2 regions of the Rhizobium sp. UFLA01-1127 genome follow, and region 1 is predicted to be linked to the other one. Evidence: riboswitches for the same ligand, from Rfam matches in the RefSeq annotation. Region 1 holds a riboswitch; the other holds the start of a gene.
The links. Region 1 has a riboswitch for S-adenosylmethionine ahead of metA (homoserine O-acetyltransferase MetA). Riboswitches for the same ligand answer to the same signal wherever they lie in the genome.

Region 1 (14,000 bases):
ATTTCGCCGTCTCGGAAATTTTGCGCGCCTCGACAGCTGCTTCGGAGAAATCGGACGAGAACCAGTCGAAGTGGCTGCCCGCAAGCTCGAAATTGGCGCCGAGCTGGCGCAGCGTGTTGAAGGCATATTTGTGGAAGAAGCCGAAAGGCCGCTCGGCGATCGCCTCCACCTGTGCAGGGAAGACATTCGCGAAGGCACGGACCGGATTGCCCTGCGGGCGACGGCGGAAATGGAAGGAGAGAAGCTGCCGCGCAGCCTCGCGGATCGCAGCCTCGGCCGGTGCCTTCTCCGGGAATTTCGCAAATTCCGTGTAAGGCAGGAAGGGCAGGTCCTCATCCGTCAGATGCAGCTGAAACAGCCCGTCGAAATCCTCGCCCGACAGCTGGAAGAACCCGCCATTGTGGAAGTAGTCCAGCGTGCGGCCTTCCATGTCGAGCCGGTTGATCGCCACCGTCGTCTTGCCATGCTCGCGGCGATAGCCCACGCCCTGTGTGTCCGGCATGAAGAAGGAATCCATCTCCACCAGGCAGAGCCGGCCGCGGCCGATCTGCTCGGCGACATGGTTCTCAACCTTGTCGTAGATCGCAAGTTCGGTGCAGCGCACGCCGTAGAGCGCTTCCAGATCTTCGAGCGGCACCTTGAAGAAGGTGAATTGATCGCCTTCGAAATCCTGTGTCAGCGTGAAGCCGAGCATGGCTTCCGGCGGCAGATTCAGGGTCGAAAGCACCTCGATCCAGAGATCGACGTAGCAGTTCGTTTCCGGCCACATGCGCTCGCTGTCGTGCAACGCATGCGGCTTGTAGGCGGCGGGATCCAGTCCCTGAAACACGGAAGCCATGGAAGCGATCAGCCCCACAGCGTCTTGCGCACGCTCTCGGGCCATTCCTTGACGTCGAGACCGTGGGTGTGGAACAGCGCCAGCGCGATGCGCTCCAGGCCGAAGCCGACGCAGGCCGTGTGCGCGACGCTGCCATCGGCAAAGTTCAGGCCCCACTTCGTGCCGAAGGCATCCTGGTGGTAGTTGAAGCTCATGCAGGCAGTGGGCTTGGCAGTCGAGGTGATCGGGATCAGCAGCTCGAACTTGAGATTCTGGTCGCGCTGGTTGTTGGCGAGCATCTTGCCGGCGCGACCGAAGAACGGATCGTTGGCGACGTCGATGGTCACGTCGAGGCCGACGGCCTTCATCATCTCGACACCGCGATCCATCCAGCTCTGGCGGAAATCCGTCACATGCTTTTCGCTGCCCATGCACACATATTCGCGCATGCGGAAGAGCTGCTGGCGGGCCGGGTCCTTGGAAGGCTCATGGCGGAAGCAATAGGACTGCAGGTCGTAGAGCGCGCCGTTTTCCGAAATGGCGCCGCGCTTGGCAACCGTCGGATAGAGCGGATAGCAGGCAGCCGGCGTCAGCACGATATCGGTCGCTTGCTGGTCTTTCGTCCAGTCGTCGCCCACTTCCATGCATTTCAGCAGGCTCATATGGTCGAGCTCGTTGCCGCAGAAGCTGTGCACCGTGCCGGCAAGCTGCGGGAAGCTTTTCATATAGCCGCTCGTCTCAAAGAAGGCGCGGTTCATGCCGGGCGGAAAGCGGATGGCTTCGGCGCCATCGGCGCCGCCGAACGTGTCGATCAGTCGTTCGAAGGCGGAAATGACGTCTTCGAACTGACCGCTGCGGCCGTAGAGGCCGTCAACGCCGGTATCGATCAGCAGGCCGGAATCGAAAAGACGGTCGAGAAACGAGGATTGCATATCCATGACGGTTACCCCAACAGGCTGGTATCTTGTTTGTGGACGAGCAGCATGGTCGACGTATTGCCGAGAATGCGGTCGTTCGAGATCATCAATTGCGCCGAGTGCGCGTCGCGCAGGTGGCGGCCGAGGCTGTAGGGCGTACCGTTCTTGTAGCCCATGATACCGCAGATCAGCATCGCATGGTTGATGATCGGCAGGATCATCTCCGACGACGCGATCTTGACGTTGTTCATCGCCACGGCAAAAGCCATCGACGACAGACGGTCCGCATCGAGCTTCGCCTCTTCATAGGCCTTCAGGCCCGCGACTACATTGGACTTCACCATCTGCAGCATGCTGGAGGCTTCGGCCAGACGCAGCGCGCCGGGCGGTGGCGCGCCGGGAGACTTACGGGCAGCAGCCCGCACGAAAGCCTGGGCACGGGAAACCGCGTCGGCGGCAATGCCGTACCACACACCGCTCCAGAGCAGATGCGAGCTTGCCAGCATCGACTGCGCGGCAATCTCGGCAAAGGGCTTCGGCAGGATCTGCGTGGCCGGAGCCTCGCCCTTGAACAGGAAGCCGTCGGAGCAGGTGCCGCGCATGCCGAGGGTATTCCACTCGACGGTGCGCTTGATGTCGTACTGATTCTTCAGGAAGCAGGTCAGAACCTGATCGGAAGACGCCGCCTCGGCGTGGCTGCGCGAGGTGATCAGGATGGCATCGGCATAGGCGCCATAGGAAATGACGGTGGCATCCTTTTCGAGGGTGCAGGTATCGCCTTCGACCTTGATGGCGCAGATGCTGTTGCGCAGATTGCCGCCGATGCCGCCTTCGGTCGTCGCCGAGGCGAGCAACAGCTGCTCGCTGGCGATACGGCTCATGAAGTCACGATGCCATTCGCTGTCGGCGCCGTGTTCGACGAGGCTCGAAAGCTTGATGTGATGCATGGCGAAAACCATGGCGCTGGCGGCGCAGGCCTGGCCGAGGATCGAGCAAAGCTCGGCAATTTCGGTGATCGACGCGCCCTCGCCGCTGAGATCGGCGGGAATTTGGATGGAAAGCAGCTTTTCGGCGCGCATGGCGTCGACGGCTTCGCGTGGAAACCGGCCTTCGGCATCGACGGCATCGGCGTGTTGGCTGGCAATCGCTGCGACGCGGGCGGCACGCACGGCCGCTCCCTCGCTCGTCCCAACCTCAATTCGAGCGACCGCCGCAGTCATCAGGCGACCTTTCTGCTGTCCAGAATCATGCCGACGGTTCTTTCGATCGCGGCGATGCTGGCGAAGGACTTGCGGTTCAGCAGATTATCGGGAAATTCGATGTCAAAGGCTTCCTCGATGCCGAGCATCAGCTGTACGGAAGCGAAAGAAGACAGCCCCGTCGCATAGAGATCAGCATCGTCTTCGATCTGATCGACAGCAACGGGAAGCGCACCGAACTTGGCCAGCAAATCGCGAATCGTCTTGTTCATAGTCTAGTCCCTTCTGGCAATGAGTAAGCATAACCGCAGTTACGCCGTCTTATCGTTCGCCAAGAAGTAACGGGTAAAATAGAACATTCCGCTAAGCGACGTGGTAAATGAAAACAACTTATACTTGGTGTGAAATTGCTATACTCTAGACTTTTCTGATTAAAATTTACCAAATGTAAGCCATCTAAATCGCAGCCCACGCATTAATATTATTCATTACTAATGTAAAGAAGCGGTACTTTTGGGAAAACCGCAGGTCCTAAGTCGGTTAACGTGCCAAAATTCGCCACAACGTTTGCGCTAGAAATACAATGTCAATCGAAGCGCGAGCAAAAGTATAGACGCTTGGTAACGAGTGCTAACCTTCCGGCGGATAAATGTGGGCACCACCCCTATAATCCGAAATCGAATAGCAGCCCTCGCCCAGTTCGTGAACCGAGCTTCGACCGATGTCGGCCTTCCCGTAGCCGCCGGGAATATCGAGAATATAGGTAGGCTGGCAGAGGCCGGAAATACGGCCGCGCAGCGCCGCAACGATTGCCTGTCCCTCAGCGATCGTCAGGCGGAAATGGCTGGTGCCGGGTGCAAGATCGGGATGGTGCAGATAATAAGGCTTCACCCGCGCTTCGACGAAAGCCTTCATCAGCGCCGCCAACACCTCCGGATCGTCATTGACGCCTTTGAGAAGAACCGACTGGCTGACGAGCACGATTCCCGCATCTACAAGCCGCGCACAGGCTGCCCGCGCCTCGTCCGTCATCTCCCTCGGATGATTGGCATGCAGCGCCACGTAAACGGTCTTGCCGCTCGCCTTCAGCGCCGCAATCAGTGCCGCGTCGATCTTCACAGGGTCCACGACGGGAACGCGTGTGTGGAATCGGACGATCTTCACATGGTCCATTTCGGCAAGCTGTCTCAGGATCTCTTCCAGCCGCCGCGCAGAAAGGACCAGCGGATCGCCGCCGGTCAGGATGACCTCCCAGATCTCCCTATGCTCCCGGATATAAGCAAAGGCTCCGTCAAGCGCATCTCCGTCCAACGTACCCAGCCCTTGTGGGCCGACCATTTCACGCCGGAAGCAGAAGCGGCAATAGACCGGGCAGACATGCACGGCCTTCAGAAGCACCCTGTCGGAATAGCGATGCACGATGCCTTCGACCGGGCTATGCGCATGATCGCCGATCGGATCGGCGCGCTCCTCGGGCGTGACGAGCAATTCGGCCGCATCGGGCACGAACTGACGGGCGATGGGATCGGCCGGATCCGCAGGGTCGATCAGGCGCGCGGCGGTCGGCGTCAGCGCCACGGCATAGCGCTCCGCCACCGCCTCCAGCGCAATCGCCTGATCGGCATCGATCAGCCCGGCGCGCTCAAGCTCGCCGACGGTCCGGATGGGGCGCATCAGGTTCATGGGTCATACTCCGCAACCGGCGCCCACAACACCTGTTCGATCCGCGAGGCACCGGTTGCCAGCATGACGAGCCGGTCGAAGCCGAGCGCAATGCCGCTCGCTTCGGGCATGACGGCGAGCGCTGACAGAAAATCCTCGTCCAACGGATAGGTCTCGCCATAGACGCGCTGCTTTTCGGCCATCTCGATCTCGAACCGGCGGCGCTGCTCATCTGCATTGGTGAGTTCGCCGAAGGCATTGGCAAGCTCGACCCCGCAGGCATAAAGCTCGAAACGCTCGGCGACGCGATGATCCCCGGCCGAAGGCCGGGCAAGCGCCGCCTCGGAGACGGGATATTCATCGAGGATCGTGACGCGGCCGAAGCCGAGATTAGGCTCGATCTTTTCGACCAGAACCCGGCTGAACAGATCCTGCCAGAGGTCGTCATCGGCAACACGAATGCCCGCCTTACGCATATCCGCCGCCAGACGTTCGCGATCCGTCGATCCGTCAAGGCCAATGGAGGCAAAGAGGTCGATGCCAGCATGGCGTTCGAAGGCCGCAGCAACGCTGATGCGATCGGGCGGCAGGAACGGATCGGTCTCGGCGCCGCGATAGGTCAGCTTTTTTGCCCCGACAGTCTCGGCTGCCAACGGCAAAAGCACGGAGCAGTCGGCCATCAGGGTCTCATAGCTTTCGCCTGCCCGATACCATTCCAGCATGGTGAATTCCGGATGGTGCAGCGGTCCGCGCTCGCGATTGCGGTAGACATGGGCAAAGCAGGCAATGCGCTCTTCGCCGGCCGCAAGCAGCTTCTTGCAGGCAAATTCCGGCGAAGTGTGCAGATAGAGCGGCAATGCCTTGCCCTCCGTCGTCAGCGCCTCGGTCTCGAAAGCATGCAGATGCGCCTCGTTGCCGGGCGACACCTGCAGTGTCGCCGTATCCACCTCGATGAAGTCGTTGCGCGCAAAGAAAACCCGCAGCGCCGCCTGAATGGCATTGCGGCCGATGAGGAACGGCCGCCGGTCCGCATGGACATTGCGTGTCCACCAGGGGGACGCTTTGCTCGTCTTTGGCTTCATTCCTAGCCTTCTTCCGCGCACCGGCTACGTTTGGGGGGTGGCAATTTCCGTTGATTTAGGGTAGTTGCGCCCCCAAGCAAACAATTGCTGCGTCTCGGAGAGCACTTCGACAGTCCCTCTACGACGCAAAACGCAGCGTTACAAGGAAGTCTTATGGTCAAGGTCATCGCCTCTTCGGTCCGCAAGGGCAACGTTCTCGACGTCGACGGCAAGCTCTACGTCGTTCTCACCGCACAGAACTTTCATCCGGGCAAGGGCACGCCGGTCACCCAGGTCGACATGCGCCGCATCGTCGATGGCGTGAAGGTGTCCGAACGCTGGCGCACCACCGAACAGGTCGAGCGCGCCTTCGTCGAAGACGTGAACTTCCAGTATCTCTATGAAGACGGCGAAGGCTTCCACTTCATGAATCCGGCCACCTACGACCAGGTCGTCGTCGATGTCGAAACCATGGGCGACCAGAAAGCCTATCTCCAGGAAGGCATGACCTGCATCCTGTCGATCCATGAAGGCGTTCCGCTGGCGATCGAACTGCCGCGCCACGTCACGCTTGAGATCACGGAGACGGAACCGGTCGTCAAGGGCCAGACGGCGTCCTCGTCCTATAAGCCGGCCATGCTGTCGAACGGCGTGCGCACCATGGTTCCGCCGCACATCAATGCCGGCACCCGCGTCGTCATCGCGACGGAAGACAATTCCTACGTCGAGCGCGCCAAGGACTGAGCATTCAAGCTCTCCGCCCATTGGGAAACGCCTCGTCCCCGTGACGAGGCGTTTTGCGTTCGGGCGGCTTGAAACCGCGCCGGTTTACGCCGATAGGCTCTATTGGTCACGCCAACAGGCTCTATCGCATGCTGGCTTTTTTCTCGCTCGTCTGTTCCGCTTTAGCGGGTTCGGCTTTGGCAGGTTCGGAAGGTGCATTTATTTCGATGCTGTGCTCTTGCGGAGCCAGGGCCTGCATATGCAGGACACGCGGTGACATCGCCTGCATATAGGCATCGGAACGGCCGATATAGATCATCGTCACATCCGTAAGCTCCGCCAGCATGGCGCAGGCCTTTGCCTGAACTTCGGCCTCCAGCCCCTCAAAAGCATCGTCGAAGACGATCCATCTCGGCTTTGCCAGTAACAGATGCGCAAAGCCGACGGCTTTCTGCTCCTCGGTATCCAGCAACCGGTCCCAGCGAGCCTGCGTGTCGAGGCGGCTCTTCAAGCGGCCGAGGCCCACCTTGTCCATAACGGCATCGACCGCAGCATCGTCATAGGCGTCCCTGTCGTCCGGGAAACAGATTGCCTCCCTGAGTGTGCCGCTCGGCACATAGGGCGTATGCGGCACGAACAGCATGTCTTCCATCGGCGGCAGGCTGACCGTTCCGGCGCCGCTGTACCATTGATGCGCCAGCACCTCGAACAGCAGTCTGCGGTTGACGCCATGATCGCCGTTGATCATGATGTGTTCGCCGGCATTGATCGTCACCGTTCCCTCGGCAATCCGGAAACCGTTCTCCGTGGCCTCGTCGCTGGTCTTCGTCGATACCTCCAGGTCGGTCCACACCATCGTACCGGGAGCGGCCTTGTCGAATACTAGGGTGTGCGGCATCGGCATATTGTCGTCCATCTCCATCAGCGCCTTGCGGAAATCGGTGACGCGCATCAGTGTGGCGCGCCACTCCGCGATCGGACCGAAATTGGCGACATACCAGCGCAGCGCCGAATTGACCTGATTGAAGGCGCCGACAGCCACCATGAGCTGTCCGAACGTCAGGCCGCCCGAGAAATAGGCGGGCGCGGCGACCAGGATCGGGATGATCAACACAAGCCAGCCGTAACCGGCGGAAACCCAGGTCAGATTGGTATTGGCGATGGCAAGCTGCCGGATGACGGCGAGCACGGCCGAAATATCGAGATTGATCCGCCGGCGCTCGTTCTCCTCGCCGCCGGCAATCGTGATCGCCGGCATATGCTCGCTGGCATGCATGAGCGCAAAGCGCAGCTCTGCCTCTTTGGAATAGCGATCGGCATTCAGCCGCACCAGCCGCCGGCCGACGAACTGGCTGAGGAATGAGGCCGACCCGGCATAGAGGATCGCCGCCCAGACCATATAGCCCGGAATGGAAAAGCTCATGCCGTTGACCTTGAACACCATGCCGCTGGACAACTCCCAGAGCACGCCGATGAAGCTGAGCAGCAGGATCGTCGCCTGCACGAGACCGATGGCGAGCCCGGTCGAGCTTTCGGCGAGATTGCGGGCATCTTCATGCAGCCGCTGATCCGGATTGACGCCGATGAGACCGGAGGAGGCGAGGCGAAGCGCACGCTTCGCCTGCAGCCATTGGTCGACGAGATCGCGCGCCAGCCCCTCGCGCATGTAGAGCGCGGTCATCTGGTTGAGCCAGGCCTGGACGACGTTGAGAACCAGCAGCGAACCGGCGATGATGCCGAAAACGCCGAGCTGGTGGAAAAAGGCGGAAATATCGCGCCGCGCCAGCGAATCGTAGAAGGGAGCATTCCAGCTGTTCAGCAGCACCTGGACATAAGCGGTGACCAGGATGATCACGAAGAGCGCGACGGTCAGGGAAATGATCTTGATCCGGACGGCAGAGTTCCAGAAAGCGGACAACATCATCCTCAACCGAAAGAAGAGGCTCAAATCATATCCGACCTGTTCGTTTCCCTGGATATTCGGCTTGGCTTGCGCTTCAACTGCCATCAGCACTTCCCTGCGACGCACGTCCCGTCAGTTAATCATGACCCGCCCTCATGTCCACCCTTGCAACAGATCGGTGCGATCACGTTCCTATATACACGGTTTCGCGTCTTGAACCGAATTAGGTCAGCAATTAGCCTGCACCCGAAAGATTGAGAAAGCCTTCCGATGCAATTTCAAGGAACTGCGGACTACATCGCCGACAAGGACCTGATGGTTGCCGTCAATGCCGCCATCAGGCTGGAGCGTCCCCTCCTCGTCAAAGGCGAGCCAGGTACGGGCAAGACCGAGCTTGCGCGCCAGGTGGCGGCCGCCCTTGGACTCGAGCTTATCGAATGGAACGTGAAGTCGACGACCAAGGCCCAGCAGGGCCTCTACGAATATGATGCCGTTTCGCGCCTGCGCGACAGCCAGCTCGGCGACATCAGAGTCCATGACGTCCGCAACTATATCAGGCAAGGCAAGCTCTGGCAGGCCTTCACCTCGCCGAAGAAGTGCGTACTGCTGATCGACGAGATCGACAAGGCCGACATCGAATTCCCGAACGATCTCCTGCAGGAACTCGACCGCATGGAGTTTCATGTCTACGAAACGAGCGAGACGATCCGGGCAGCTGTCCGTCCGATCGTCGTCATCACATCGAACAACGAGAAGGAACTGCCGGACGCCTTCCTGCGCCGCTGTTTCTTCCATTACATCCGCTTTCCTGAGATGGAGACATTGACCCGCATCGTCGAGGTTCACTATCCCGGCATCAAGCAGGCCCTTGTCCATGCGGCACTGACGCAATTCTTCGAGATCCGCGACGTGCCGGCCCTGAAGAAGAAACCTTCGACCTCCGAAGCCCTCGATTGGATCCGCCTATTGGTCGCCGATGATGTCGATCCGGAAACGCTCCGCGCCGATGCGAGGACCGCATTGCCGAAGCTTCATGGCGCTCTGCTGAAGAACGAACAGGATGTACACCTTTTCGAACGGCTGGCTTTCATGGCGCGAGGGCAGGGCAAGTAATGCAGCCGGATGCCATCAAGGTATTGATTTATGCCCTACGGGGCGATGATCTTCTTGTTTTCGACGAGCCGGATTTTCCGGTCATCGAGCCGCAGGTGCCGGGCGGCACGGTCGAAGATGGCGAAGATCTGGCGCTCGCAGCCGCGCGCGAATTCGAGGAGGAAACGGGCCTCTCTTCGGGCGTTCTGCAAAAATTGGGCGTGCAGGATTACCGCTTCGAGCGCGAGGGGCGCACCCATCATCATCAGCGGCACTACTTCTGCTGCAATCTGCCGGAGACGACACCCGACACTTGGCGCCATTTCGAGATGACGCCGTTTGACGGCGGCGAACCGATCTGCTTCCGGTTCTTCTGGATCTCGGCAGCAGAAGCGCGTGAACGCCTCGGCTATGGAATGCATGCACTTCTAGACCGTCTGTAAGCGACAATCGGCATCGGAACGCGGCCGCTGGCCCCGCAAAGCTTGGCCATTGACCCGCCGCACCGGCAGGTTTATGGATTTCAGCCTGTGGTGATTTGGCCGGCCGGCTTGCAGCCACGTTAAATAAGTCGCTAAAGGGCCGCGTGCGGACCGGTAGCGATTCATCGCGGCCGGTTTTTTTGTATTTGGCGAGTGAAACGATGCCCATCAAGATTCCCGATACGCTGCCCGCATTCGAAACCCTTCAGAGCGAGGGTGTGCGCGTGATGACCGAAACGGTGGCGTTCCGTCAGGATATCCGCCCCCTTCAGATCGGGCTTCTCAACCTCATGCCGAACAAGATCAAGACCGAGGTCCAGATGGCGCGCCTGGTCGGCGCATCGCCGCTGCAGGTGGAGTTCTCGCTGGTGCGCATCGGCGCGCACAAGGCCAAGAACACCTCCGAGGAGCATCTGCTCTCCTTCTACCGGACCTGGGATGAAGTGAAGCACCGCAAGTTCGACGGCTTCATCATCACGGGCGCGCCGATCGAGCTGCTCGACTATGAAGATGTGACCTACTGGGAGGAGATGCAGCAAATATTCGACTGGACGGCCACCAATGTGCATTCGACGCTCAACGTCTGCTGGGGCGCGATGGCGGCGATCTATCACTTCCACAAGGTGCCGAAATACACGCTGACCGAAAAGGCCTTCGGCGTCTACCGCCACCAGAACCTGAAGCCCTCGTCGGTCTATCTCAACGGCTTTTCCGACGATTTCGCCGTGCCGGTCTCGCGCTGGACGGAGGTGAAACGCGCCGATATCGAGAAAGTGCCCGGCCTGCAGATCCTGATGGATTCGAGCGAGATGGGCGTCTGCCTCGTGCATGAACAGGCCTGCAACCGGCTCTACATGTTCAATCACGTGGAGTATGATTCCACCTCGCTGGCGGATGAGTATTTCCGGGATGTGAATGCCGGCGTGCCGATCAAGATGCCGCACAACTACTTCCCGCACAACGACCCGGAAATCCCCCCGCAGAACCGGTGGCGCAGCCACGCGCACCTGTTCTTCGGCAATTGGATCAACGAGATCTACCAGACCACGCCGTATGATCTGGAGGAGATCGGCCAGGAAAGGACTTGAGGCTTGTTTATTCCCTTCTTCCTGAAACTCAAGGAAGCGAAGGTTCCGGTGACGCTCCGGGAATTCCTGTCGCTACTTGAGGGAATGGAAGAGGGGATAGCCGATTACGACGTCGAGGCCTTCTACTATCTGGCCCGCACGACGCTCATCAAGGACGAGCGCTTCATCGATCGCTTCGACCAGATCTTCGCCGACTATTTTCGCGGCGTCGAAGCGATCGGCGGCAATGCCGATGGAGAAGCGGTGGAACCGGCCGCCATTCCCGTCGAATGGCTGCGCAAGCTCGCCGAACGGCATCTGACTGAAGAGGAAAGAAAAGAGATCGAGGCCCTTGGCGGCTTCGACAAGCTGATGGAGACGCTGTGCGAGCGGCTGGCCGAGCAGAAGGGCCGGCATCAGGGCGGCTCGAAATGGATCGGCACGGCCGGCACCTCGCCCTTCGGCGCCTATGGCTACAATCCGGACGGCGTGCGTATCGGCCAGGAAAGCTCGCGCCACCGCCGCGCGGTAAAAGTCTGGGATCGGCATGACTTCCAGAATCTCGACGACGGCGTCGAGCTCGGCACCCGCAACATCAAGGTGGCGCTGAAGCGTCTGCGCCGCTGGGTGCGCGAGGGGGCGGCCGAGGAGCTGGATCTCTCCGGCACCATCCGCTCCACCGCCGAGCATGGCTATCTCGATGTCCGGACGCGGCCGGAGCGCCGCAACGCGGTGAAGCTCCTGATGTTCTTCGACGTCGGCGGCTCGATGGACGATCATATCCGCGTCGTGGAAGAACTCTTCTCCGCCGCCCGCGCGGAATTTCGTCATATGGAATATTTCTACTTCCACAACTGCCTCTATGAAGGCGTGTGGAAGGACAATCGCCGCCGGCGCGTCGACATCACGGCAACGTCCGATCTGATCCGCACCTTCGGCCCCGACTACCGCGTCGTCTTCGTCGGCGATGCATCGATGAGCCCCTACGAAATCACTCAGCCGGGCGGCTCGGTGGAGCATTGGAACAAGGAAGCCGGCGAGGCGTGGCTTGCCCGGATGACCGGCCATTTCCGCAAATGCATCTGGCTGAACCCCGTGCCGGAAAACTACTGGGGCTCTACGACCTCGATCTCCATCGTCCGCCGCCTGATGAGCGACCGCATGTATCCCCTGACGCTCGGCGGGCTGGAGAAGGCGACGAGGGAATTGTCGCGCTGAGCTAAGTTCTCTCCGAGCGGCTGGGGCAAAGTTGGCGAACCGAAACGCCACTAAATTACCACAACCATTTGTAGAGAATGAGGCACATTGGATAACCCCACGGATCGCAGGGGAAGTTGGTGGAGATGCGGGTGCGCCACGCCATTAGATTACTTTTCTTCATTTCAACCATTTTGCTGATCTCGCAACAGGCGAGGTCTGAAGAAGGCGGCTTCTCGGGGCAGTGGGAACAGACCTGCTCCAACGCCGGCTCCTGTGAAAAATGCCGTATGGGAATAATAAGGCATGGCAGATTTATGAGGATAAGCGCGAATTACGGCTGGAGCGCCACGGCGGAAACCGGCAGCTACGGAAATGTCGGCTACGCGGCAGGCATGGGGCGCTGGAGCTCATATATGGAAAAATGCAGTCAAAAAGCGTTCCATATCCTTCTTGCCGTTCGCGGGGACAAGCTGACCGTAATCGTGATGACCGAAAAAGCGGTCGGCTCGAACCAGCTGATAAGAGCACTTTTCAGCAGACGGACAGCCTATCCTCCTTACGACCGGGCACAGCAGATGACGACAAAACCGCACCCACCTGTCGCATGCCCTGCACATTTGCGGCGCAATTTGCCCGTCTGAGGCTGTTGGGGAAAATATTCAGCCTTGATCGCCCTCTCCGCGCCCCTAACTTTCGCCATCGGACCGGTTGCGGAACGGCACGAATGGAGGCAGGGTCTGGCCTTGCATACTCAAAAGCAATGGATGAGTTGATATGACGGAAAGCACTTTGCAGCGGGAACATTTTGGAACGACGGCCGATGGAGATACCGTCTATCGAGTCAAGATATCAGGTGGCGGCCTGACCGCCCATATCATGTCATGGGGCGCGGTTATACAGGATCTCCGCCTTGACGGCCACGAGCCCTCGCTTCTGCTCGGTTTTGACAATTTCCCTGATTATCCCGCCCATTCCTCCTATTTCGGCGCCACGCCCGGCCGCTGCGCCAACCGCATCGGCTCCGGCCGCTTCACGCTCGACGGAAAGCAGTACCAGCTGGAGCTCAATGAGAAGGGCGTCACGCATCTGCATGGCGGCAAGGACAACATCGCCAAGCGCAACTGGACCATCGTCGAGCACGATACCGACCGTGTCGTCCTGAAGATCGTCGATCCCGACGGCCGCGCCGGCTATCCCGGCAATTGCACGATCCAGGCGACCTATCGCGCGCATGGCAATGGCGAGCTGTCCGTCACCTACGAATCGACGACCGACCAGCCGACGCTCGCCAATGTCTGCCAGCACGCCTATTTCAACCTCGACGGCCGCGACGATGCGCTCGGCCACGACATCATGATCGCCGCCGATCACTATACGCCGACGGACGACAAGCAGGTGCCGACGGGCGAGATCCGCTCCGTCGATGGCACGGCCTTCGATTTCCGCGAGATGTCGCCGATGAAGCGCTTCGAAGGAAGCGAACAGGCGCTCTACGATCACAATTTCTGCCTCTCCGGCGAACGCACCGTCAAACGCTCGGTCGTGCTCGCCCGCAGCGTCAACTCCGGCGTATCGCTGGAAGTGCGCACCACGGAGCCCGGCGTGCAATTCTATGCCGGCTTCAAGCTCGATGTGCCGGTTCCCGGCCATGACGGCCGCAAGATCGGCCCGTTCGCCGGCTTCTGTCTGGAAACGCAGATCTGGCCTGACGCCATCAACCACGAAGGCTTCCCCAATGCGGTGCTCCGCCCGGGCGAGGTATTGCGGCAGGAAACGGATTACATCTTCACCAAGAACTGAGGCCGAGCATGATGCCGAAAAATGTAAACGGTTTTCGGACGACATCATGCTCTACCTCCTTGATTCCAGAGCGAATT
Region 2 (9,798 bases), on a different contig from region 1:
GCTGACGGACTGCCGCGTCCTGCCATTGGCCCGTGGGGGCAGGTCGAGCCGCCTGGAAAAACACCCGGGCGGCTCGGTCGATGTCAGGCGGAAACCTGCGCCAGGGCGCGAGCGAAATCCTCGACCAGGTCTTCGCTGTCCTCGATGCCGGCGGAAAAGCGCACGGTGCCTGGCGAAATGCCCAGTTCGGCGCGAGCCTCGTCGGTGAGGTTCTTGTGCGTCGTGGTGGCCGGATGGGTGATCAGGCTCTTGCTGTCGCCGAGATTGTTGGAGATCTTCACGATATCAAGCGCGTTCTGAAGCTTGAAGGCTGCTTCCTTGCCGCCCTTGAGCTCAAAGGCAACCAGGGTCGAGCCGCCGCTCATCTGCTTGGCGATGATATCGGCCTGCGGATGGTCGTTGCGGCCGGGATAGATCACCCGGGCGACCTTGTTGGTCTGCTCGGCGAGGAAATCGGCAATCTTCGCGGCGTTCTTCGTCTGTTGGGCGACACGCAGCGGCAGCGTCTCGATGCCCTTCAGCAGCGTCCAGGCGGTAAACGGCGACATGGCCGGGCCTGTGTGGCGGAAATAGTCCTGCAGGTTCTCGTCGATCCACTGCTTGTCGGAGAGGATGACGCCGCCGAGCGAGCGGCCCTGGCCGTCGATATGCTTTGTGGCGGAATAGACGACGATATGAGCGCCGAGCTCCAGCGGCTTCTGGAAGAGCGGCGTCGCGAAGACGTTGTCGACGACGACTTTGGCGCCGATCTGATTGGCGAGCTTGGCGACGGCTGCGATATCGACCACTTCCAGCGTCGGGTTGGTCGGGCTTTCGAGGAAGAAGACCTTCGTGTTCGGGCGGATGGCCTTTTCCCAGTTCTCGGTGAAGCGGCCATCGACCAGCGTGCATTCGATGCCGTATTTCGGCGCGAGCGTCTCGACCACCCAGCGGCAGGAGCCGAAGAGGGCGCGGGCTGCGACGATATGGTCGCCAGCCTTTAGCTGGCAGAGGATGGCGGCGGAGACGGCGGCCATGCCCGAAGCAGTGGCGCGGGCGTCTTCAGCGCCTTCCAGCGCGCACATGCGCTTTTCGAACATATCGTTGGTGGGGCTGCCGTAGCGGGCGTAGATGAAACCGTCCGTCTCGCCCTTGAAGCGGGCTTCCGCCGCCTCGGAGGTGTCGTAGACGAAGCCCTGGGTCAGGAAGATCGCTTCTGAGGTCTCGCCGAATTGCGAACGGAGCGTTCCGTTGTGTACGAGCTGGGTTGCGGGGCGCCAAGTCTTGCTCATGCCATCACCACTTTCAAAACAAAAAAACCGGCCGCGAAAGCAGACCGGTTCAGCCCCGGTCTTTTTAGCCACTTGTTTAACGTGGCTGCAAGCCGACCGGCCAAATCACCACGGGATAAGTTGCAATACTGCCGTTGACGGCTTGCGTCAATTCCCCGAGTTTGGTTTTGTCTGCGACAAATTATGAGAGAAGCATGATGGTTCGCAATACTGGAATTCTGGCCGATCGCGCCATCGCAGCGCTCTTCGAAACGGGGCGGCTGACGAGCGAGAGGGAGCTGGACGTCGATCAGATCCAGCCGGCAAGTCTTGACCTCAGGCTCAGTTCCCATGCCTTCCGCGTGCGCGCCAGCTTCATGCCAGGTCCGTCGCATCTGGTCGCCGACAAGCTCGACCGGCTGAAGCTGCATGTGATCGATCTCTCCGAAGGCGCGGTGCTTGAAACCGGCTGCGTCTATATCGTGCCGCTGATGGAGCGCCTCGACCTGCCCGAGAATATGTCGGCCTCCGCCAATCCAAAGAGCTCTACCGGCCGGCTCGACATTTTCACCCGCGTCATCACCGACCGGGCGCAGGAGTTCGACAAGATCCCGGCCGGCTATTCCGGCCCGCTCTATCTCGAAATCAGCCCGCGCACCTTCCCGATCGTCGTTCGTCGCGGTTCCCGCCTGTCGCAGATCCGCTTCCGCGTCGGCCAGGCCCTGCTCTCCGAGCCGGAATTGCTGGCGCTGCACGAGACCGAAACGCTGGTTGCCAGCAAGAAGCCGAATATCACCGGCGGCGGCATCGCGCTGTCGATCGATCTGGCCGGCGACAAGGAAGGGTTGATCGGCTATCGCGGCAAGCACCACACGGCCGTCGTCGATGTCGACAAGAAGGCCCAGCACGATATTTTCGATTTCTGGGAGCCGCTCTACAGCCGCGGCCGCACCGAGCTGATCCTCGATCCCGATGAATTCTACATCCTCGTTTCGCGCGAGGCGGTGCATGTGCCGCCGCATTTCGCCGCCGAAATGACACCCTTCGATCCGCTGGTCGGCGAATTCCGCGTCCATTATGCCGGCTTCTTCGATCCGGGCTTCGGCCATGCGCCGGCCGGCGGCCGCGGCAGCCGCGCCGTGCTGGAAGTGCGCAGCCACGAAGTGCCTTTCATCCTTGAAGACGGCCAGATTGTCGGCCGTCTGATCTACGAACACATGCTGGAGCAGCCGAGCAGCCTCTACGGCTCCGGCCTCGGCTCGAACTATCAGGCGCAGGGCCTAAAGCTCTCGAAGCACTTCCGGCTGTGATCGCATAGCGGCGGCCTTGACAGAGGCCGTCAACTGTTGGACATCTCAAGGTGTCAGGCGGGTGTAGCTCAATGGTAGAGCAGCAGCTTCCCAAGCTGAATACGAGGGTTCGATTCCCTTCACCCGCTCCAAAATCTTCATGCTAGAAACGGTCTCTTCGCCTTCAGCGCTTCTGTCAGCGCTTCGCCGAAGGTGGCGATCGGGCGTGCGAGGCGGCCCGCCGGCGGGCGGTGCACCAGCCAGTTGACGACTTTCGGGCTGAAATCCGGAGCCTCGATAATTTCGACCGAATCGCGCCAGCGGCTGTCGGCCAGTGCGGCCGGCGTCAGTACGCCGATGCCGAGGCCGCGCGCAACCAGCGACATGCGCAGATCGGCGCTCATGGCTTCGACCCCGACGTCGAAGGGCAGGCGCTCGGCTTCGAAGCGATGTTGGATGTAGGCGCGGAAGCCGCAGCCGCTCTGGTTCATGATCCAGGGAAAGCGTGAAAGCTCCTCAAGCTTCGGTTCCTTGGGAACGCCGAGCGATGGTGCGGCGGCGAGGATAACGGCGTGGACCCCGAGCATATCGCCGATGACATTGTCCGGCGGCTGCAGCCCTTCCGCCAGGCAGACGGTTGCCGCATCGAGCTGACTGTGGGCGACCTGCTCTATGAGCTGCGGCGACCAGCCGGTGACGATGCGCAGCGTCAATTGCGGAAACTGGCTGCGCAATTCGTCGAGCGGGGCCGATAAGGCCGCTTCGGAGAGATAGGGCATGATCCCGAGGCGGAATTCGCCGCCGATCGTGCCGCCGGGCGAGACGCCGGCCTTGAGATCGTCGAGCGAACGCAAGACGCGGCGTCCATGCTCATAGGCTTCGCGTCCTGCTGCTGTCGGTCTTAGCGGTTTCGACTGCCGATCGAGGAGGGCGATGCCGAGACTGTCTTCCAGATTCTGTATGCGCCTTGTGATGCCTGGCTGCGTCAGGTTGATGCGTGCGGAGGCCGATACGATCGATCCGGTCTCCACGACGGCGACGAAGGCCTCGAGATCATGAATGTTCATGAGGAACTCGCATAATCATTATTATTTCATTTCAATTGCCGCATTATGCAGCAAGGCGATAAACATGGCTATCTTTATTATCAAAAATTATTGGAGAGCCTATGTCCACAAGAGAGCCCATGTCGCAGGTTCGCGAACGCACGGCGAACGAGCTGCCGGAGGGTGATGTCTCCACGGCGGCCGCCGCTCCCTCGACACTGCTGTTTGCCGTCGCCACCGGCGTCATCATCCTCAATCTCTTTGCGCCGCAGACACTCGTTGGCATCGTCGGCCCATCGCTCGGCTTTTCCGAGAGTGGTGCGGGTCTTGTGGCCATGTCGTCTTTGCTCGGCTATGCCGCAGGTCTCTTTTTCCTGGTGCCGCTGGCCGATCTGATGGAAAACCGCCAGCTGGTGCTGCGCATGCTCTTGTCGGCCTTGGTCATGGCGATCGCTGCCGCCTTCGCGCCGACCGGGTGGAGCCTGTTGATTTTCCTGTTTCTGCTCGGGGCAGCCTGTTCCGCGATCCAGATCCTCGTGCCGATTGCGGCAGCCATGGCGCCGCCCGAGCATCGCGGCCGGGTCATCGGCAATGTCATGAGCGGCGTGATGATCGGCATCCTCGTGTCGCGGCCGCTGGCAAGCCTCTTTGCCGATCTCTGGGGCTGGAGGAGCTTCTATGCCATCAGCGCCGTGACGCTTGCGCTTCTGGCGGCTGTGCTTGCGCTGCGCCTGCCCGAGAGACGTCCGTTGGTCAGCGCGAGCTACGGAGCCCTTATCGGTTCGCTCTTCCAATTGCTCTATGAGGAACCCGTGCTGCGGCTGCGCGCTTTCACGGCGGCCCTGATGATGGCGAGCTTCAGCCTGTTCTGGACGTCCGTCGCCCTGCGCCTGGCGCAGCCGCCATTCTCGCTCGGCCAATCCGGCATCGCACTGTTTGCGCTGGTCGGTGCCGGCGGTGCCGCTGCGACATCAGCCTTCGGCCGCATGGGCGACAAGGGCTGGACGCGGACGGCGACGCTGGTCGCGCATTCGATCGTGCTTGCGGCCATGGCCTTGGCCGCGTGGGTTGGCGGGATAAGATCGGGTCATCCCATCGCGCTGCTGATCCTTCTCGGTGTGAGCGCCGTGATGCTCGATGTCGGCGTCACCGGCGATCAGACGCTGGGACGCCGCGCCGTCAACCTTCTGAAGCCGGAAGCACGAGGCCGCATCAACGGTCTCTTCGTCGGCATCTTCTTCCTCGGTGGGGCGCTGGGGTCGGCGCTTGCCGGCACGGCATGGAATTGGGGCGGATGGATTGCCGTCTGTGCGGCCGCTGCGGTCTTCGGCCTTATCGCCCTCGTCACGGCCTTTTCCGCACGGGCGTGAACGAAGCAAGCGGACGGACGGCATAGGTCGTCCGCCCCGTCATCATCCAAGCGCACATCGAGACGCGTCACTGCCATTCGTCCGGCTGTGACGCGCAATGGCGGCAATCTCAGAATTCCGTCCAATCCGCATCCTTGCCCGGCGTCGTTGGCGGATTGGCACCGAAGGCGCTCATCAGTTTCTGGCCGAGTGCGCGGGCCGGCGAAGGCCTGGGGCGCACTTTAGCGGCATCCGCAGCCCGAATGGCCGGACCAGCGGCCGGCGGAGGCGCCTGGCGGGCAGCAGCCCGCGGAGCGATGGCTGCAATGGGTGCTGTGGATACCCGCATGGCATCGCCGCCATCCGTGCGGAATTGAGCGAGCAGACTTGAGAGCGAAGCGGCTTCCGTCGCCAGGCTGTGGCTCGCGGCCGTGCTTTCTTCGACCATAGCGGCATTCTGCTGCGTGCCGTGATCCATGGTATTGACCGCAGTATTGATCTCCTGCAGACCCGCCGATTGCTCGCGCGACGCCTCGGCGATCGCATGCACATGCCGGGTGATCTCCTGTACGCCCGAAACGATGGTATCGAGCGCCTTGCCGGTTTCGCTGACGAGACCGACGCCAGTGCGCACGTGCGTTTCGGAAGTGGCGATGAGGTCCTTGATCTCCTTGGCCGCATTGGCGGAGCGCTGCGCAAGTTCGCGCACCTCCTGTGCAACGACGGCAAAACCCTTGCCTGCCTCGCCTGCGCGAGCCGCTTCGACGCCGGCATTCAGCGCAAGGAGGTTCGTCTGGAAGGCGATGTCGTCGATGACGCCGATGATGTTGCTGATTTCGCTCGATGATTTCTCGATCTTCTGCATGGCTTCGATCGCATTGCGGACGACTTCGCCGGAGCGTTCCGCATCGGCGCGCGTATGGGCTGCAAGCTCGCTTGCCTCCTGCGTGCGCTTGGCCGCGTCCTTGACCGTGGTGGTGATCTGCTCCAGCGCGGCGGCCGTTTCCTCGACGGAAGCGGCCTGTTGTTCGGTGCGCTTGGAAAGCTCGTCGGCCGCGTTGCGGATTTCGCCGGCTCCGGCGCTGATGGCGCGGGCATTGGTGCCGACAGCCTGCATGGTCCCGTTGAGCTTCTGGATCGAGTTGTTGAAGTCCTGGCGCAACTGATCGAGGTGCTCGACGAACCGGTTGTCGATACGCGTGACGAGGTCGCCTTCCGCAAGGCGCTTGAGGCCGTCGCCGACTGCCTGGATCGCCTGCTGCAGATGGGCTGCCTCTGCAGCCTGCCGAGCCTCGCGCTGGGCGCGCTCGCTGTCGCTGAGGGTGCGATCCGCCTCGGCCTGCGCTTCCAGGCGCACGCGTTCCACTGCATTGTCGCGGAAGACGGCGACGGCGGATGCCATCTGGCCGATTTCATCCTGGCGCTCGCGGCCTTCGATATCGCTCGCGGTGTCGCCATCGGCAAGCGTCGTCATTCGCTGATGCAGCCGCATCAGCGGCGCCGCAATGCTTCTCTGCGCGACATACATGCCGAGGATGACGGCCAGCACCATCAATCCGCTGAGGGCAAGGAGCGTGTAGTTGACGGACCTGTTGAGATCGTCCGACAGGGCGTTGGCGCCGTCGTTCATCCGGTTTGTCAGCGCATCGTCGTTGGCTTGCAGGTCAGCGATAAGCTTGGGCAGCTTGTCGCTGATCAGGGTCATGCTCGCTTGCGCACCCTTGGCATCACCGTTCCTGCGCTGATCGATGGTCTTGCCGGTGAGCGCCTGCAATTCGTCGAGACCGGCAAGGATCGCATCGATCGACGTCTTTTCCGCCGGAACGAGGTTTTCGGCATGTTTCAGCCTGTCCCTGGCCTCATCGAAATGGCTGCTGCCGGCCGTCACGCCCTTGAATGCATCGCTGCCTTGGTCGAGGTTCAGCATCAGGCTTGCCTGCAGCACCGAAGAAAGCGCCGATGAGCTCGCGCGCGCGGCTTCCGTCGCCGCGACGGCCTCATTGTCGAGAAAGGCGCTGTAGGCCCGATCCGCCGTGCGGAATTCTCCGGCAACCTGCATCAGGCCAGCGAAGGAAATGACGCCCAGAAACAGGATCACGGCAAGCATTTTGGTTTTGATTTTCAGGTTCTTGAACATAGCGGTCCGCCTGCGAATGCCGTGCCTGTTGAAACGAGGCCAAGGGCCATTTCGCCTCGGATGAGCGGCTCTGGGCACCTCGCCTGATGTGGATGGGTAAAGCCGATTTTGCGTGATACCTTGCCAGGAAGGTCCCGACGACCTGCGTCATGCGGTCGGCGTTCGAGCCGATGTCGTCGATGGCGGCAAGTACAATCAACAGAGCTTAATCGACCGCTAACGGCAGAGGCTGCGCGGCCGAAATCCCCCATTAATTTTGTGCATGTTCAAAACTGCACAACCGGCCGATGCGCGCGATCTCCATTGTTCAGCCGGAAGGGGCGGACGCCATCATTGCATGGCGCGATATTCCCCCTGCGGCGTGACTCTGCTAAATCGGATTCGTGAACTGGAAATGTGCATCCACGACAGGAGGCCGTATCAAGACCATGCGTGTTTGCCTTTCGTCGACGATTTCCGCGGCCCGCCTTCTGGCAGGGGCAGCCTTGGTGGCGATGTCGTCTGCGCTGCCGCTTGCCGCCCAGGAGACGAAGCCGCAGAACCTGCCGATCCTGTTCGATGCGCGCGAGCGTCTGCCGAAGCCGGACCTGTCCTCGCTGGTCAGGCTGCGGTTCCTGACGTCGACCGACTTTCCGCCCTTCAATTTCCTCGATCAGAATGGCAAGCTCACGGGCTTCCATGTCGAGCTTGCGCGCAAGATCTGCGACGAACTCGCAATATCCGACAAATGCCAGATCCAGGCTTTGCCCTTCGGCGAATTGCAGGGTGCGCTTGCCGCCTCTCAGGGCGATGCCGTGATATCAGGCGTTGCCGTCACGCCTGAGCTGCGCAAGACCTTCGCCTTTTCGCGGCCTTTCCTGATGTTGCCGGCCCGCTTCGTGCGCAATCTCAAGGCATCGATCAGCGGTACGTCAGCCGCCTCGCTTGCGGGCCGCCCGGTCGGCGTCGTCAAGGGCACCGTGCACGAAGCGATGCTGGCGGCCTTCTTTCCGGCCATCAAGCCGGTGCCGTTCGACGATAAGGATACGCTGCTGGCCGCCGTCAAGGATGGCAGGGTCGATGCCGCTTTTGCCGACGGTTTGCAGCTTTCTTTCTGGGTCTCCTCGCCGGCGGCGGAAAAATGCTGTGCGCTGTTTGACGGCCCCTATCAGTCGCAGCAGTTTCTCGGGGAAGGCTTGACTATCATGCTGCGTCAGCAGGACGCCGATCTGACGGCCGCCATCAATCATGCGCTTGCCACGCTCTCGCGCGATGGCAGGCTGCAGGAAATCTATCTGCGCTATTTTCCCTATGGGCTCTACTGACCGGGGTAATTCCGGGGTGCGTAAGGCGGGAAAATGTGTCAGGCCTTGCGGTAGCGGGCGATCGCGCTGCGCTCGATGGCCGCGCAGGTCAGCTTGTCCAAGCCGAAACGGTCGCGCAGCAGGCTGAGCAGACGCAATTCCTCGGCCTTGACCGACAGGTCGGCCGAGGCGACTTCCACGGCAAGCGCATAGGCGGTATCGTAGAGACGCGCGGGCAGAGTGTCGCGCACGGTTTCGAGCACGATGTCGAGCCCTTCATTGCCTGAAAGCAGCTTGGCGCAGTCACGCGATACCGAAATCAGCTTCTCGTCGTCGAACCCCTTGAAGACCGGCAGGGCGTGAATAAGCTCCCCGATGCGGCTGAGCTCCCGGTCGTTCATCGTGCGGTCGACGGCCGAGGCCAGTACCATGACGTAAATCAAGGCCTCGTGAGCAGAAAGCGGCTTGTTCATGACAGGCGAAGTCCTCTGGATTGGCAAATTGAAAAGTCGCGCGTCTTTTGACAAAAGCTACTGCATAATTCCTTAAATCGGAATCGATTTGCGGATAAAATCGTGCAGCAGATTTAAAGTGCTGCCGCGCCGCGCGTCAGATCGGATTGAGCGGGTCTTCCTTGGGCGGGGGCGGCGCAAGCGTCGATTTTCCATTCTTGCGCGGATCGTCTCCATACATGCCGCGCTTCTTCTGCTTGGCCTCGTCGACAAGCGCTGCAAGCGGCGAGCCAGGCTCCGGATCTGCCCAGCCGAAGCGGACGAGCCACGCACCGAGGTCGACGCGCACATACCGGCATTCGCCCTTGACCGTACCCTTCCAGGAGGCATCCGGCACATCGCAATCGATGGAACGGCCGCGCAGATACATGCGGAACGCCGTGCGCGCGGCTTGGCCGCATGGCCAGCTCTTGCCGTTCGAGCCGAGACACATCCGGTCGACATCCGTCGGAATGATGCCGTCGAGCTGCACGCTCCTGCCGGCAAGGGTCAGTATGCCGGCCTGATCCGAGAAGGGGCGGACAAGCTCGACCGTTGTCGTCTGTTCCTGCGGCTTGGATGCGGGGTCGAGCGCAGCCTGTTCGGATTGGGAGTCGGGTTCAGGCTTGGAGTCAGCCTGCTGTTGCGTCGGTGGCGGCAGGGTTCGATGTTCGGCGGCGGCCGCCTCCCTGTCGATCTGATCGGCCGGTATCCGGTTATCGGGCAGAGGATTGGTTTTTGCCTGTTCGGCGGAAGCCGTCGCCGACGCGGTGGCCGCCGCCTTGTCCGGCGTGGCAGGCTGTGGCGCCTGGGACGAGGCGATGTCTTTGTCCCTGGTCATATCTGCCGCCGCCGGCGCCGGCTCCTCAGGTTTCGCCGGCATGTCGTTCAAGCGTGCGGGGTCGGTCGGAACCTTATTTTCTTGTAGTGCTACGGCTTCCACCGCCGGCGTC

Region 2: another riboswitch for S-adenosylmethionine. It lies ahead of Q4Q11_RS28450 (O-succinylhomoserine sulfhydrylase); the one in region 1 lies ahead of metA (homoserine O-acetyltransferase MetA).

The regions. Positions count from the first base shown of each region.
Region 1 covers NZ_JAUQTZ010000020.1:32,612-46,611, forward strand. Annotated here, with positions in the region: gene Q4Q11_RS07340 (DUF1839 family protein) at 1-838, opposite strand, end outside; gene Q4Q11_RS07345 (amino acid--[acyl-carrier-protein] ligase) at 847-1,755, opposite strand; gene Q4Q11_RS07350 (acyl-CoA dehydrogenase family protein) at 1,761-2,954, opposite strand; gene Q4Q11_RS07355 (acyl carrier protein) at 2,954-3,205, opposite strand; gene Q4Q11_RS07360 (lysine-2,3-aminomutase-like protein) at 3,564-4,616, opposite strand; gene epmA (EF-P lysine aminoacylase EpmA) at 4,613-5,677, opposite strand; gene efp (elongation factor P) at 5,831-6,400, shown strand; gene Q4Q11_RS07375 (ABC transporter ATP-binding protein/permease) at 6,522-8,387, opposite strand; gene Q4Q11_RS07380 (AAA family ATPase) at 8,553-9,395, shown strand; gene Q4Q11_RS07385 (NUDIX hydrolase) at 9,395-9,817, shown strand; SAM riboswitch at 9,895-9,972, shown strand; gene metA (homoserine O-acetyltransferase MetA) at 10,018-10,944, shown strand; gene Q4Q11_RS07395 (vWA domain-containing protein) at 10,948-12,141, shown strand; gene Q4Q11_RS07400 (hypothetical protein) at 12,273-12,764, shown strand; gene Q4Q11_RS07405 (aldose epimerase family protein) at 12,898-13,923, shown strand.
Region 2 covers NZ_JAUQTZ010000176.1:1,190-10,987, forward strand. Annotated here, with positions in the region: gene Q4Q11_RS28445 (DNA helicase) at 1-5, shown strand, start outside; gene Q4Q11_RS28450 (O-succinylhomoserine sulfhydrylase) at 84-1,271, opposite strand; SAM riboswitch at 1,315-1,393, opposite strand; gene Q4Q11_RS28455 (2'-deoxycytidine 5'-triphosphate deaminase) at 1,466-2,560, shown strand; tRNA gene Q4Q11_RS28460 (tRNA-Gly) at 2,618-2,691, shown strand; gene Q4Q11_RS28465 (LysR family transcriptional regulator) at 2,698-3,606, opposite strand; gene Q4Q11_RS28470 (MFS transporter) at 3,726-4,955, shown strand; gene Q4Q11_RS28475 (methyl-accepting chemotaxis protein) at 5,065-7,071, opposite strand; gene Q4Q11_RS28480 (transporter substrate-binding domain-containing protein) at 7,500-8,375, shown strand; gene Q4Q11_RS28485 (tellurite resistance TerB family protein) at 8,414-8,827, opposite strand; partial or broken gene Q4Q11_RS28490 (thermonuclease family protein) at 8,964-9,798, opposite strand, start outside.